DNA from 2 places in the Mesorhizobium sp. RIZ17 genome. Region 2 is predicted to be linked to the other one. Evidence: predicted binding sites of a transcription regulator. Region 2 holds the regulator's gene; the other holds the start of a gene.
The links. Region 2 encodes LexA, which represses DNA repair genes until DNA is damaged. Its sites were predicted from a motif close to TGTTCNNNNTGTGTTCNG; they were not measured.

Region 1: the regulator LexA is predicted to act here: its motif matches at 6,537-6,554, upstream of WDX12_RS19480 (PA0069 family radical SAM protein).

Annotation. Positions count from the first base shown of each region.
Region 1 is NZ_CP147861.1:4,090,699-4,098,608, reverse strand. It holds gene WDX12_RS19535 (GntR family transcriptional regulator) at 1-105, opposite strand, end outside; gene WDX12_RS19530 (polyprenyl synthetase family protein) at 212-1,225, opposite strand; gene WDX12_RS19525 (DUF2007 domain-containing protein) at 1,404-1,628, shown strand; gene WDX12_RS19520 (tRNA1(Val) (adenine(37)-N6)-methyltransferase) at 1,628-2,419, shown strand; gene WDX12_RS19515 (hypothetical protein) at 2,423-2,593, shown strand; gene WDX12_RS19510 (S49 family peptidase) at 2,655-3,512, shown strand; gene WDX12_RS19505 (membrane protein) at 3,597-3,782, shown strand; gene WDX12_RS19500 (4-(cytidine 5'-diphospho)-2-C-methyl-D-erythritol kinase) at 3,805-4,701, shown strand; gene moaB (molybdenum cofactor biosynthesis protein B) at 4,688-5,245, shown strand; gene WDX12_RS19490 (GFA family protein) at 5,371-5,796, shown strand; gene WDX12_RS19485 (glycosyltransferase) at 5,976-6,479, opposite strand; gene WDX12_RS19480 (PA0069 family radical SAM protein) at 6,629-7,783, shown strand.
Region 2 is NZ_CP147861.1:5,619,750-5,627,659, forward strand. It holds gene WDX12_RS27365 (AMP-binding protein) at 1-959, shown strand, start outside; gene kynU (kynureninase) at 975-2,222, opposite strand; gene lexA (transcriptional repressor LexA) at 2,679-3,413, shown strand; gene WDX12_RS27380 (ComEC/Rec2 family competence protein) at 3,454-5,913, opposite strand; gene gltX (glutamate--tRNA ligase) at 6,016-7,440, shown strand; gene gltA (citrate synthase) at 7,624-7,910, shown strand, end outside.

The sequences.
Region 1 (7,910 bases), 1.5 Mb from region 2:
ATGGTCCTGGCGCAGCCGCGAGCCAGGCTCGATGGCGCCCGAAATGATGCGGTCCGCCAGTTCCTTGCTGATGCGGACGGCGATGGTGTCTTCTGTGCTGGCCATATTTTATAGATAATTTGCCGAACCGCCCCTTGTCGAGACGGCCGGCGCGGGATTCACAGGCGCCATGCCCGACGGATGCCAAGCAGGGCCTGGAAGACAGACAGGCTCAGTTGACGCGGCTGATGCAGAAATCGATGACGTCGATCAAAGCCGACTTCTGCGGCGTCGCCTCCAGCGGGGCGAGCGCGTCGCGGGCGATCTCGCCGAAATGGCGGGCGCGGACGATCGTGTCGGCGATCGCGCCGTGGCGGGCCATCAGGCCGATGGCCTTTTCGAGCGCGGCATCGTCGACGACATTGTCCTCGATGGCGCGCTTCCAGAAGGTCCGCTCGGCCTTGGTGCCGCGCCGGTAGGCGAGGATCACCGGCAGCGTCACCTTGCCCTCGCGGAAATCGTCGCCGACATTCTTGCCGAGATCCTTGCTGGAGCCGCCATAATCGAGCGCATCGTCGATGAGCTGGAAGGCAAGGCCGAGATTCATGCCGTAGGACCGAAGTGCCGCGCGATCGGTGCGCGAGGCCTGGGCGATGACCGGTCCTACTTCGGCGGCGGCCGAAAACAGCGCCGCGGTCTTGGCCTTGATGACGGCGAAATGCTCGTCCTCGGTGGTTTCGAGGTTCTTGGCGGCGGCAAGCTGCATGACCTCGCCCTCGGCGATGATGGAGGCGGCGGCCGATAGGATGTCGAGGGCTTCCAGCGAACCGACCTCGACCATCATGCGAAACGCCTGGCCGAGCAGGAAATCGCCGACCAGCACGCTCGCCTGGTTGCCCCAGATCATGCGCGCCGTCTTCTTGCCGCGGCGCAGCGCGCTCTCGTCGACCACGTCGTCATGCAGGAGCGTCGCCGTGTGCATGAACTCGACCGCCGTGGCGAGCTTGACATGGCCTTCGCCGGAATAGCCGAACATCTGCGCGGCGGCGAGCGTGAGCATCGGTCTCAGCCGCTTGCCGCCCGACGAGATCAGGTGGTTGGCGATCTCCGGGATCATCTCGACGTCGGAGCCGGCCTTGGACAGGATGAGCTCGTTGACCCGGCCCATGTCGGCAGCCGTCAGATCGATCAAATCCTTGATGGAAGCGGGTTCCCGCTTGCCTTCGATGTTGAGAACGACACCCACCACGACAACTCCCGTCTGTTTAACGCGCACGAGTTAACGCGCACGACGGCACCCTTAATCCCGCGCCGACTCTAGGGCGGCACAACCGGGCACGGCAAGAGGCGAATTGGCGCGCCTTTGCCGACGGTGTGTCTACCCGCACGTTTACAGAAACGCCGCAACCTGCGATTTTCGTTCCATGATCGAGCTTGTCCGCACCAATGACGCCGTCGTGATCTCTTTTGTCGAATCGCTGATGCGCGACGCCGGCATCGCCTGTTTCGTCGCCGACCAGAATATGAGCGTGCTCGAAGGGTCGATCGGCCTTTTGCAGAAGCGTGTCATGGTCGATGCCGACAAGGCTGACGTGGCGCGCCGCATCCTGAAGGATGCCGGCATCGAAAACGAAATCCGCCAGAAATAATGGCAGCGACGATCGCCCCAGATACGCCGGCGCACACGGTCGATGCCTTCCATCGCGGCCGCTTCTGGCTGGTGCAGCCGAGCCGTGGCGGTCATCGCGCCGGCATGGACGCCATGATGCTGGCGGCCGCCGTGCCTTCGGGCTTTTCCGGCCGTCTCGCCGATTTCGGCGCCGGCGCCGGTGCCGCCGCCCTTGCCGTGCTATCGCGCTGCCCGGCGGCCCAGGCCGTGCTCGTCGAACGTTCGGCCGAAATGGCCGGGTTCGCCGCCGCCACGCTTTCGCATCCCGGCAATGCGCATCTCGGCGACCGCGCCTCGGTGCTGACGGCCGACGTCACGCTTGCCGGCCGGGCGCGGTCCGAGGCAGGACTTGCCGACAATTCCTTCGATTTCGTCATCATGAACCCGCCGTTCAACGCCGCCGAGGATCGCACCACCCCCGACGCGCTGCGCCGAGAGGCGCATGTGGCGGAGGATGGCCTGTTCGAGCGCTGGATCAGGAGCGCCGCCGCCGTCGCCAGGCCGCGCGGCGGGCTGGCCGCCATCGCGCGGCCCGAACAGCTCGTCGCCATCCTCGATGCGATCGAGGGGCGTTTCGGCGATGCCGAGATGCTGTGCGTGCATCCGCGACCGGACGCGGCGGCGATCCGCATCGTCGTCAGGGCGGTGCTCGGCGCGCGCGGAAAACTGTCGATCCGCCCGCCGCTCACCTTGCACGGTCCGTCCGGCAACGCGCCGGCGGAGCGGACCGAAATGATCAATAACGGCCTGGCATCGCTGTTCGGCGATTGATCCTTGAAGCGCGTCGCGTTGAAATGGATTCTAGCGACGCGCTTCAAGTTTTTGTTTATGCATGTTTGTTTCGCAAAACCGCTGCACACTTTTGCGCGACATGCACCGGCTGGCGATGCGGCATTGCCGTTGGCCAGCGAATTCCTACATGCCCAGGGCAAGATGACGCCGTGAAACAGACCAACCGACCTGATCTCATCTTGCTGCCTTGCAAATGGACCGGAGACATTCCTTCGTGAAACGCCTCTTCAACCGCCTGCTGCCGAAATCCTGGCGCTCGACAGTCGTCACCATTCCGGTCATCCGGCTGCAAGGCGCCATCATGGCCGGCGGCGGCCAGTTCCGGCCGAGCCTGTCGCTCGCCTCGACGGCCGGCCTCATCGAAAAGGCGTTCGGCTTCGACGCGCCGGCGGTCGCCATCTCGATCAATTCGCCGGGCGGCTCGCCGGTGCAGTCGCGGCTGATCTTCAAGCGCATCCGCGATCTCGCGGTGGAAAAGAACAAGAAGGTTCTGGTCTTCGTCGAGGACGTGGCGGCTTCCGGCGGCTACATGATCGCGGTCGCCGGCGACGAGATCTTCGCCGACCCGTCGTCGATCGTCGGCTCGATCGGCGTGGTCTCGGCCTCTTTCGGTTTCCCTGAACTGATGAAGAAGATCGGCGTCGAGCGGCGTGTCCACACGGCCGGACAGAACAAGGCCGTGCTCGATCCGTTCAAGCCGGAGAAGAAGGAAGATGTCGAGCGGCTGAAGGCGCTGCAGCTTGAAGTGCACGAGACCTTCATCGATCTCGTCAAGGAGCGGCGCGGTACAAAGCTCAAGGACGACCCGGACCTGTTCACCGGCCTGTTCTGGACCGCCAAGCGAGGCCTGGAGCTCGGCCTTGTCGATGCGCTGGGCGATATGCGCGGCGTGCTCAGGACCCGTTTCGGCGACAAGACGCAGCTCAAGCTGATCACCGCGCCGCGCGGTCTGTTTGGCCGTTTCGGCCTGTTCGGCTCGCGCTTCTCTGCGCCCGATATCGCGGCGGCCGCCGCCAGTGGCGTCATCGATGCGGCGGAAGAGCGCGCGCTGTGGGCTCGCTTCGGGCTTTGAAAAAGCCATGATTGCGGATAGCATGATCGCTTGACCGAGCCCATCCGGCCGGCCTTGCCGCGAGAACGCGGGAGGAGTTTTGAGATGCCGCAGATCATTTTCTTCGCCGTCGTCGGCGCCGCCGCTTACTTTGGTTACCGCGCTTTCGTGCGCGAGGCCGAACGCGTGACGGCCAAGATCCGGCGCACCGAGAAACAGGCGGCGAACGGCACGATGGGCACGCTGGTCAAGGATCCCAAGACCGGCGAATATCGTCTCGCCAAGGACTGATCCCATCTCGCCAGCAGCCGACATTCTCGAGCCCGGCACAGAGGTCCGGACCTGGCTTGCGCCTGCCAAGATCAATCTGGCGCTGCATGTCACCGGACAGCGCGCCGACGGCTACCATCTCATTGACAGCCTGGCGGTCTTCACCCGTTTCGGCGACCGGCTCGAGATCGAGCCGGCGGAGCAGGACGACTTCTCGGTATCCGGCCGCTATGCCGCCGGCCTGCCGCTCGACGGCGACAATCTGGTGGTGAAGGCGCGCGATGCCTTGCGCCGGGAAGCCGGCGCGCAGCATGCACCGCCCGTCGCCATCCGGCTGGAGAAGAACCTGCCCATCGCGTCCGGCGTCGGCGGCGGCTCCAGCGACGCGGCAGCCGCGCTCAACGCCCTGGCGCGACTCTGGAAGCTCGATATCGACGACAATTCGCTGGCCCGGATCGGTCTTTCGCTCGGGGCCGACCTGCCGATGTGCCTCAAGGGCAAGCCGCTGGTCGCGCGCGGCATTGGTGATGAAGTATCCCCCCTGCCCGCGTTTCCGGCGCTCGGCCTGGTGCTGGTCAATCCGGGCATCGCCGTCTCGACGCCGGACGTGTTCAAAGCGCTGTCCAGCCCCGACAACGAGGCGCTGCCGCCGCTGCCGAAGCGCCTCGACTTCCACGCCATTCGCAACTGGCTGGAGACGACCCGCAACGACCTCGAACCTGCCGCCCGCTCGATCCAGCCGGCGATCGGCGAGGCGCTGAAGGCGCTCAAGCGCGCCGACGCTGCCTTCGCGCGCATGTCCGGCTCGGGCGCCACCTGCTTCGGCCTGTTCGAGACCGGCAATGTCGCCAAGCGCGCGGCGATCGAGATCCGCGCCCGCCACTCCGACTGGTTCGTCGCCGCGACCCGCAGCATGGAGGTGAGCGATGGCGAAGCTTGACGAAAGCCGGCCCTTCATCCCGGTGCGCATCGCGGTGCTAACGGTTTCCGACACGCGCAGCCTTGCCGACGACAAATCCGGCCAGACGCTGGCCGACCGCATCGCGCAAGCCGGCCATACGCTTGCCGCGCGGGACATCGTCACCGACGATCGCGACAAGATCCGCGACAAGGTGCTCGGCTGGTCGAAGGACGACAACATCGACGTTGTCATCACCACCGGCGGCACCGGCTTCACCGGCCGCGACGTGACGCCTGAGGCGCTGGAACCGACCTTCGAAAAGCGCATGGACGGCTTTTCGGAAGTCTTCCACCGCATCTCCTATGACAAGATCGGCACCTCGACGATTCAGAGCCGGGCGACAGGCGGCGTCGTCAACGCCACCTTCGTCTTCGTGCTGCCGGGATCGCCTGGCGCCTGCAAGGACGCCTGGGACGGGATCATCAAGGCGCAGCTCGACTACCGGCACATGCCGTGCAACTTCGTCGAGATCATGCCGCGGCTGGACGAGCATCTCAGGCGCGGCGGCAAGCCCACCTCGTAAAGCACAGGCAAAGCGCCCGAACGGCAACCGGTTTGCAGGCGAAATGGCGCTGTCGCCTTCGAGGCTGCCATTCCGAAGCCGGCGCCGGCACAGTAGCTTGTGCGAGCAAACGAGGAACCTGTGCCATGGCCGTTCACAGCGGCGGCTGCCATTGCGGCAACATCCGCCTGAGCTTTTCCACCGCGCTCGATCCGGCCGAACTGGAAATCCGCGCCTGCCAGTGCTCGTTCTGCACCCGGCACGGCTCGCGCGCGGCGGCCGACCCGAATGGACGCCTGAGCATCTCGGTCGAGGACGAGGCACGGCTGCAGATCTACCGCTTCGGCCTGCGCACCGCCGACTACCTCGTCTGCCGCGAATGCGGCGTCTATGTCGCGGCAATCGCCGGCGACGGTGACGACGCAAGGGCGATCGTCATCGTCAACGCGCTCGACGAGCGTGAACGGTTCTCGCGCGAGCCGGTCGCTGTCCGGTTCGATGCCGAAACGCGCGAGCAACGCCTGGCCAGGCGCAGTGGCAACTGGATGCCGGTGGAAATTCGGGGGAGTTGACTGGGGAGGGACCGCGCTGCGTTTCCTTCTCCCCGTGTGGGAGAAGGTGGATCGGCGTGCAGCGCCGAGACGGATGAGGGGTGTTCCAGCGAAGTGAGACGCTAGCTTTCCCTGGAGCACCCCTCATCCGGCCGCTGCGCGGCCACCTTCTCCCACAAGGGGAGAAGGGAGAGCCGGTCTCACTTTGGCGGAGCAACCCAGATTTCGGCGTTCAGCCTTCTGGTGGCAAGGCCGCGCGCCAGGGCCTCGGCGCTGCGCGCGCTCTTTGCCAGCGCCGAGGCCTGTCGCTTGCTGACGACGAGCCCTTCGGCCAGCGCGCGGTTGCCCGAAAAGACGCGGGCCAGGAAAGGCGTGCGATCGGCCCGGGCGCGTGAAAAGCGTGCTGGAATGGTTTGCTTCGCCGTGTGCGCCACCACCTCGTCGATCCATCCCTCGGCGAGCCTGGCGCCCGGTTCCAAAAGCAGCAGCCAATCGCCCTTGGCCTGGCCGATACCGGCGCCGATCCCGCCGGTCACATAGTGGCAGCCTGCATGTTCGGCCACCCGATGCGTCTGGTCGGTCGAACCCTGATCGCAGACGATCACGTCGCGCACCACGCCTTCGACCGCGCCGCCGACCAGCGAGGCGAGCGTGCGGGCAAGCCCCTCTTCGTCGTTCAAGGTCTCGATGAGAACGCTGAGCATCCCTAGCCGAATAGCGGAAAGCCACGGCTTGCGCCAGTTGCGCTTTTCGGCCGAAAAAGTTCTTGCTTTGTTCTCATCGACAAAATAGGAATAGTTTCATGAACAGAGCGATTCGACAGCCTGCCGACAGTCCCTGGGAGAGGGCGAAAATGGAACAGATCGTGCGCGCCGACATTGCTGCCTTCGGAGCAGGCAGAGCCGAGATGGCGAACGCGATGATCGAGCAGAGCGGCATGCGCGTGCGGCCCGACCGCAATCGCGGCCGCTCGGCCGGCATCAACCCGTCCGGCCGGTTCGAGCCGGTCAGCCGTCATGTGTTCGATGACGGCTGGAACTCGCTGGAGGAACTGCCGCCCTTCAAGACGGAAGTGCAGGTCGAGAAGCCGCGCACGATCATCACCCGCAACGAGTCGCCGGACATTTCCTTCGACCGTTCGATCAATCCCTATCGCGGCTGCGAGCATGGCTGCGTCTACTGCTTCGCCAGGCCGACGCATGCCTTCATGGGCCTGTCGCCGGGGCTCGATTTCGAATCGAAGCTGTTCGCCAAGCCGGATGCGGCGCGCATGCTGGACAGGGAATTGTCGAAGGCGGGCTACCAGCCGCGCACGATCGCCATCGGCACCAACACCGATCCCTACCAGCCGATCGAGAAGCAATACCGCATCATGCGCGAGATCCTCGAAGTGCTGGAGGCGCGCGGCCATCCGGTCGGCATTGTCACCAAGTCGGCGCTGGTGACGCGCGACATCGACATCCTGTCGCGCATGGCCGAGCGCGGCCTTGCCAAGGTGGCGCTGTCGGTGACGACGATGGACCGCATGCTGGCAAGAACGATGGAACCCCGCGCGTCGACGCCGACGAAGCGGCTGGAGGCGATCCGGCAGCTTTCGGACGCCGGCATCCCGGCCTCGGTGATGGTGGCGCCGATCATCCCGGGCCTCAACGATCCGGAGATGGAGCGCATCCTCGATTCGGCCAGAGCCGCCGGCGCCCGGGAGGCAGGCTATGTCATCCTTCGCCTGCCGCTCGAAGTGGCGCCGATCTTCAAGGACTGGCTGCTGCGTCACTATCCGGACCGCTACCGGCATGTGATGTCGCTGATCCGATCGATGCGCGACGGCAAGGACTACGATTCCGAATGGGGCAAGCGCATGAAGGGCGCCGGTCCCTATGCCTGGCAGATCGGCCGGCGCTTCGAGATCGCCGCCAAGCGGCTCGGCCTCAATGTCGAGCGGCGGCAGCTCCGCACCGACCAATTCGTCGCAGGCTCCGGCGCCGGCGAGCAGCTGATGCTGCTTTAACCTCAGTGCCGGCCATGACGGGCCGGCGCCAAGCGGTTCCAGGCCAAGCGACTTTCCGTCTGGAATTGCCCTCCTTTCAAGTATCCCGTCCGGCCAATGTCCCCCGGCCGCGAGACGGTGCCTTCCC
Region 2 (7,910 bases):
TCGCCGACGCCTACGCCCGCGAGATCCTCCAGGTGACGCCCGACGACGTCTTTGTCGGTTCCCCTCCATTGGCCTTTACCTTCGGCCTTGGCGGGCTTGCCATTTTCCCGCTCCGCTTCGGCGCGGCGGCGACATTGCTGGAGCAGGCGACGCCGCCCAACATGATCCACATCATCGAGACCTACAGGGCGACCATCTCCTTCACGGCGCCGACGGCCTACAGGGCGATGCTCAAGGCCATGGACGAAGGCGCTGACCTGTCTTCGCTGCGCGTCGCCGTGTCTGCCGGCGAAACGTTGCCCGCTCCCGTCTTCGAAGAGTGGACGCGAAAGACCGGCAAGCCGATTCTGGACGGCATCGGCGCCACCGAGATGCTGCATATCTTCATCTCCAATCGCTTCGACGACATGAAGCCCGCATCGACCGGCAAGCCGGTGGGCGGCTACGAGGCGCGCATCGTCGACGAGGAGATGCGCGAGTTGCCGCATGGCGCGACGGGAAGGCTGGCGGTGCGTGGGCCGACAGGCTGCCGCTACATGGCCGACGATCGCCAGAAGGACTATGTGCGGGATGGCTGGAACCTGACGGGCGACACCTTCGTGCAGGACGAAGACGGCTTCTTCCATTTCGCCGCCCGCTCCGATGACATGATCGTCAGCGCCGGCTACAACATTGCCGGGCCGGAAGTCGAGGCCGCGCTACTGTCGCATCCGGATGTCGCGGAATGCGCCGTCATCGGCGCCGAGGACGCCGAACGCGGCCAGATCGTCGAGGCGCATGTCGTGCTGGCGCCGGGCGCGGCGCCGGATGCCGCGACGGTCAAGCGTCTGCGGGATCACGTCAAGGCAACGATCGCGCCCTACAAATACCCGCGCTCGGTGAAGTTCATCGCCGCCTTGCCCAAGACCCAGACCGGCAAGATCCAGCGCTTCCGCCTGCGCGCCGAAAAGCCCCATTGAGCGAGAAAGCCCGATTCAGGTGACGGCCTCCTTGACCGCGAAGCGCGCTTCCCGCCAGACGCCGGTGCGCAGGATGTCTTCCAGCACTTCGACGGCCTCCCAGACATCCCGATAGCCGACATAGAGCGGTGTGAAGCCGAAGCGGATGGTGTATGGCGCGCGGAAATCGCCGATCACGCCGCGCTCGATCAGGGCGCGCATCACCTGGTAACCGTGCGGATGGGCGAACGACACCTGGCTGCCACGCTCGGCGCCATCGCGCGGGCTTTCCAGTTCGAGGCCGAAGGCGCCGCATCGGGCTTCGACAAGCCGGATGAACAAGTCCGTCAGGGCGATGCTTTTGTCGCGCACGGCATTCATGTCGACCTTGTCCCAGAGGTCCAGCGCGCCCTTCAGCGCCCGCATCGACAGCACCGGCTGTGTTCCGCACAGGAACCGGCGGATGCCCGTGCCGATGGCGTAGCCCTGCTCGAACGCGAAAGGCCGGGCGTGCCCCCACCAGCCGCTGAGCGGCTGGCGAATGTCACCGTGGTGGCGGTTCGCGGCGTAGATGAAGGCGGGCGCGCCCGGGCCGCCATTGAGGTATTTATAAGTGCAGCCGACAGCGAAATCGGCACTGAAACCATCAAGATCCACCGGCAACGCGCCTGCCGTATGGCAGAGGTCCCAGACGATCAGCGCGCCGGCTTCGTGGGCCTTGCGCGTCAAGGCCGCCATGTCGCGCAACCGGCCGGACTTGTAGTTGACGTGGTTGACCAGGATGACCGCGACTTGGCTGTCGATCAGCTCCTCGATCGTCGGGGCGTCGACACCTTCGAGCCGCAGCACCGTACCAGGACGCGTGGAGGCCACGCCCTCCGCCATGTAGAGATCGGTCGGAAAACTGTCGCCCTCGGCAACGATCACGGATCGGTCGGGCCGCATCGCCAGCGCCGCATGCAGGACCTTGTAGATGTTGATCGAGGTCGTATCGCAAACGACGGTCTGTCCGGCCGCCGCGCCGATCAGCCGCCCGAGCCGGTCGCCCAGTTCGACCGGCATTTGGAACCAGCCCGCGGTATTCCAGGCGCGGATAAGATCATGCGCCCATTCGCGCGTTGCCGCTTTCTCGATCTCGTCGAAAACCTCGGAGGACGCCGCACCCAGCGAGTTGCCGTCGAGATAGATCACCCCTTCCGGCAGGATGAAGCGATCGCGCAGGGCGCGCAGCGGATCCGCGGCATCCATCGCCTCGACTTCAGCACGGCCAGGAATTCCCCTCATCGCGTTACCGCCTCCATCTCGACCCAGCGCCGCTCGCAAATCGCCAGACGGCCAACGGCGGTTGTCTCACCCCAGTCGGCGTCGGGGCAAGAACCTTTCGTCCTGTGTTAGCTGGTCCATAGACCGCGAGAACAGTGAACCGGCAAATCGCCGAAGTTGGCATTTTGGGTTCGTTTCGTTCACGGTGCAGCATGCGCAAAGGGTGGTCCACGCGGTCCGACCCGCGCTTTCGTGATGGCGCTGCCTGCTGTTTCAACTTAGGCAGTGCTGCAAAATCGAACGGAATCAATGCCACCGCCCTACTGGCGGCGGCTGGCGTCCTCGAATGCAACATTGTTTCGGCAGCCTTAAGAAATTCATTAAACTTTAAACGGTTGCGGAACACAACTGGAACAGATAGTGTTTGTTCTGGGTTTGTTTTTCCGATTCTGGTTTCAGAACCCGTGGGGGCCGCCAATGCTGACGCGCAAACAACATGAACTCCTGATGTTCATCCATGAACGCCTGAAGGAGAGCGGGATTCCTCCATCCTTCGACGAGATGAAGGAGGCGCTGGACCTTGCCTCGAAGTCCGGCATCCACCGGTTGATCACGGCGCTGGAAGAGCGCGGCTTCATTCGCCGGCTGCCGAACCGGGCGCGCGCCCTCGAAGTCTTGCGCCTGCCCGACTCGATCGCGCCTGGCCTGAATGCCGCGAAGAAGTTCTCGCCAAGCGTCATCCAGGGCGGCCAAGGCAATCTCAACCGCCAGGTCAAGCCGGCAGCGCCTTCGCGCACGCCGACACCCAGCAATGACGACGACGCTGTTTCGGCCGTATCCATTCCGGTGATGGGCCGCATTGCCGCCGGCGTGCCGATCGACGCCATCCAGCACCAGACGCACTCGATCTCGGTGCCGCCGGACATGATCATGGGCGGCGAGCACTATGCGCTGGAGGTCAAGGGCGACTCGATGATAGAGGCCGGTATCTTCGACGGCGACACCGTCATCATCCGCAACGCCAATACGGCAAGCCCGGGCGAGATCGTGGTGGCGCTGGTCGACGACGAGGAAGCGACCTTGAAGCGGTTTCGCCGCAAGGGTGCCTCGATCGCGCTCGAGGCCGCCAACCCGGCCTATGAGACCCGGATCTTTGGACCGGATCGGGTCAAGGTTCAGGGCAAGCTCGTCGGACTTATCCGTCGCTACTGAGCAGGACCGCGCGGCGGTCTTCGCCGGAAATGCGTGACATCTATTCTGTCGGCTGCGGCGCGGCCGCCGGCTTTTCCGGTCGTTGATAGGGCGGCAGCCCCCTCGCCTCGCGTGTGTATTTCCGCTGCTCGTGCCAGGGACGATATGGCTCGTCGACCGCGTAGCGAACGGTTGGCCGGGCGGTCGCCGATTGCGGATCGAAGAAGATAGCGGCGCTGCCGTCGTGAGCCAGCTGCCGCTTGGTGACGACGAGCACGCGCGGATCGCGGCATGGGTTGTAGGCCGTTGCATCGTTGATGACGATGAGATCTGCGAACCCGCAGGCCGGTCGGGCGCTGCCGCGGTTCTCGGCAAGCGCGACGATGGCGCCGGAAGGATGCCGGCCGATGCAGAGGTCTCCGGTGCAGTAGAAGGGCGAGCCAGGCGGCAGGTCGACGGGATCGGCGATGTCGAGGGCGTCCTTGGCGAAGGTCTCCGGCGGCACGATATCCTCGGCTTTCAGCGCTCGTTTCCAGTTGTCGGTGGTGAACTCGTTGGAGCGCGCGCGGTTGATCGCAAGCTCACCGCCTCCGATCGGCATCGCCACCAGACGCGCGTCCTCCGAGACAAGCACATCCGGCGTGCGGACATGCGGAATGGCCAGCAGCGCCGCGAGCGCGAAGGGCACCGCGGCAAGCCTGAGCCACGTGGTCGCCATCGTTGCGATGACCAGCGCGACCGTCGCCAGCAGCACCGACTGGATCGAGATCAGCCCGACGGCGTCGACCGGTGAGCGCTCGGATATCCACGCCGAAATGGCGATCATCGCCGTCAGGCCCTTGCCCATGACAAAGAGGAAGGGACCGTCGAAGCCGAAGGGCATGGCGAGCGCGCTCAACACGGCGAACGGCATGACGATCAGCGAAACGATCGGCATGACCGCCAGATTGGCCAGCAGGCTGAGCGGCGACACGCGCTGAAAATGCCAGATCGCAAACAGCAACGTCGCGCTGCCTGCGATGAGCGACGTTATGGCGGCGCCGCCCACGCCAACCGCCAGTTTTTGCGATACGAACCCGAGAAACGAACGCCTTGCCGGCGGCGCTGTCGTTTTGCCGGCGCGATAGTCGGCAAAGCCGGCATAGGCGCCGACAAGCGCAGCGGTGGCGGCGAAGGACATCTGGAAGCTCGGGCCGACCACTTCGTGCGGCGAGACCAGGATGACGGCGATGGCAGAGATCGCCAGGTTGCGCATGGTCAGCGCCGCGCGGTCGAAAAGCACGGCGACCAGCATCACGGCCAGCATGATGAAGCTTCGCTCGGCCGCGACCACGATGCCGGAGATCACGAGGTAGGCGGCAATCGAGGCCAGCGCGATTGCAGCGGCATATTTCTTCACCGGTCGGCGTGACGAGAAATCCGGAAACAGCGCGAAGGTGCCGCGCAAAAGGACCATGATCGTGCCCGCGACAAGTGCCATGTGCAGGCCGGAGATCGAGATGATGTGGTAGATGCCGGTGCGCCGCATCGACTCGTTGATCGCTTCCGGAATGCCGGCGCGCACGCCGACGATCAGCGCCGCCGCGATCTCGCCTTCGGACCCGCCGATGGCGCTCCTGATATGGTCGGCAATGCCTTCGCGCGCGTTTTCGACAGCCGATGCGACGCGCGCTCCGAATGGCGCTTCTGCCGGGGCAATCAGCTTTGGATCGCCCAGGAAAAAGCCGCTGCCGCCGATGCCGGCAAAGTAGCTGTCGAAGGAAAAGTCATAGCTGTCCGGCCGAACCGGGCCTGTCGGCGGCAGCAGCTTGGCATAGCCGGTCAGCATCGACCCGGCGATCATCTCTGGCGGGATCCTGCGTGCCGACAGCCTGACGCGGTCCGGCGCATAGCGCAGCTTGGGATGCTCCGTGGAAATCAGATCGATTGTCAGCCGGATGCGGCCGTTGGCCATCGCCTCGGCGGTGACGAGGCGCCCCGTCAGCCGTGTCTGGATTTCGGAACCCAGCATCGGGGTCGCCATCCGCCAGGTCTCCACCTTGGCCGCGAGAAAGCCCAAGGCGCAGAAAAACGCCGCCACGAAGACAAGGTGTGTTCTGTGCCGGGAACGCGAAACCGCCGCGCAGACAGCCATCAGGGCCACCGCCGCGAGCGGCCTGTAGAGATCGGGCTCAGTGTTCAGCGAGAAGTAGTAGATGACACCAGCGGCCAGGAACACCGGCACCAGCAGGAAGCCAATGCCGCGGTCGAGCTCGGTGGCCGCCGCGGTGCCGATGCTTCGGTGGAGTGCGGGAAGCGAGGCGCGGCCAAGCTGTTTGCGGATCCGGCCGATGGTGGCTGTTGTTGGCGGGACCGGCTGTATTGCACCGTCACCGGGCGGCAGCAACACGGCTGGTGCGCGCGGCTCCGGAAGCGAAACCGGCGCTGTCTCTTCGGGTGTGGCATGGGCAAACATCAGGCGTTCGCTGACGCCAGCTGTCGTTCCCCCGCTCTCCTTCGCGCCCCGGCCACGTCCAGCCATCGGGTCTGCCCCTTGCGCCCCAGACCGCCTATGCTACATGAACGCCGGTCGCGTGGAAGTCTGCGCGACACATGCATTTTTCAGTGCTTCTTCGAGAGTTCCATGTCCGACAAGGTCGTCACCCGCTTTGCCCCCTCGCCCACAGGCTACCTGCACATCGGCGGGGCGCGCACGGCGCTGTTCAACTGGCTCTATGCCAGGCACACCGGCGGCACGATGCTGCTGCGCATCGAGGATACCGATCGCGAGCGCTCCACCGAAGCCGCCACGGCCGCCATTCTCGACGGGCTGACCTGGCTTGGCCTCTCCTGGGACGGCGACGCCGTCTCGCAGTTCCAGCGCGCGCCGCGTCATCGCGAGGTGGCCGAGGAACTCGTGCGCATGGGCAAGGCCTATTACGCCTATGAGACGCCGGCCGAGCTCGAGGCAATGCGCGAGGCGGCCCGCGCCAAGGGCCTGCCGCCGCGTTACAACGGCCAGTGGCGCGACCGTGACCCGTCCGAGGCGCCGGCAGGCGTCAAGGGTGCGATCCGCATCAAGGCGCCGACCGAAGGTGTGACGATCGTCAACGACCGCGTGCAGGGCGAAGTGCGCTTCCCGAACAAGGATCTCGACGACTTCATCATCCTGCGTTCCGACGGCGTCCCGACCTACATGCATGCCGTCGTCGTCGACGATCACGACATGGGCATCACCCACATTATCCGCGGCGACGATCACCTGACCAATGCCGCGCGCCAGACGGTGATCTACAACGCCATGGGCTGGGACGTGCCGTCGATGTCGCACATCCCGCTGATCCACGGCGCCGACGGCGCCAAGCTGTCGAAGCGGCACGGCGCCCTCGGCGTCGAGGCCTATCGCGCCATGGGCTATCTGCCCGAGGCTTTGCTCAACTATCTGGCCAGGCTCGGCTGGAGCCATGGCGACGACGAGGTGATGTCAGTCAAGGACATGGTCGCCTGGTTCGACATCGGCGACGTCAACAAGGGCGCGGCACGCTTCGACTTCGCCAAGCTCGAGGCGCTGAACGGCGTCCATATGCGCAAGATGGATGACCAGGCCCTGTTCGACATCTTCGTCGCCACCTTGCCCTATCTCGAAGGCGGGCCGGCGCTCGCGGCCAAGCTCGACGGCGGGCGCAAGGCGCAACTGCTTGCCGCCATGCCCGGCCTCAAGGAGCGGGCAAAAACCCTCGTGGAACTGGTCGACGGCGCGGCGTTCCTGTTCGCCGAACGGCCATTGCCGCTCGACGAGAAGGCGGCGGGCCTGCTCAACGCGGATGCGCGCGCGATCCTGCGCGGCGCGCATGGCGCATTGTCAGCCATCGAAGGCGACTGGAGCGCTGCCTCGGCCGAGGCTTCGATCCGCGACTTTGCACTGGCCGGCGGGCATAAGCTCGGCGCCGTGGCACAGCCGCTCCGCGCCGCGCTTACTGGCCGCAGCACCTCGCCCGGCGTGTTCGACGTGCTTGCCGTGCTGGGCCGCCAGGAAAGCCTGGCGAGGATTGGAGATCAAATCGATTAGGAGCGAACTGGCCTAAGAAGATTGGCATTGAAAGGTGTGTTTCGCAGTGCAACATTAGGCCTTGGCCCAATCTGGCACGCACCTCCTAAAATGCGATTGGCAAGTTCGCGCATTCCGGTGATTTCGACGTGTCGTTTGCAGGAATTGCCTTGCCGGCATGAGGAAACATAAAGGAGTTTGGGAATGAGCGAAGCTGCGACAAAACTGGAACCGAGCGGCAAGGCGCATGAGTCGACCGCCAGGCTCGAACTCGCCGGCAAGACCCATGAATTCAAGGTGCGAAGCGGGTCGACCGGGCCTGACGTGATCGATATCGGCGCGCTCTACAGCACGACCGGCGCCTTCACCTACGACCCCGGCTTCACCTCCACGGCAAGCTGCGAGTCGGCAATCACCTTCATCGACGGCGATGCCGGCATCCTGCTGCATCGCGGCTATCCGATCGACCAGCTTGCCGAACATGGCGACTT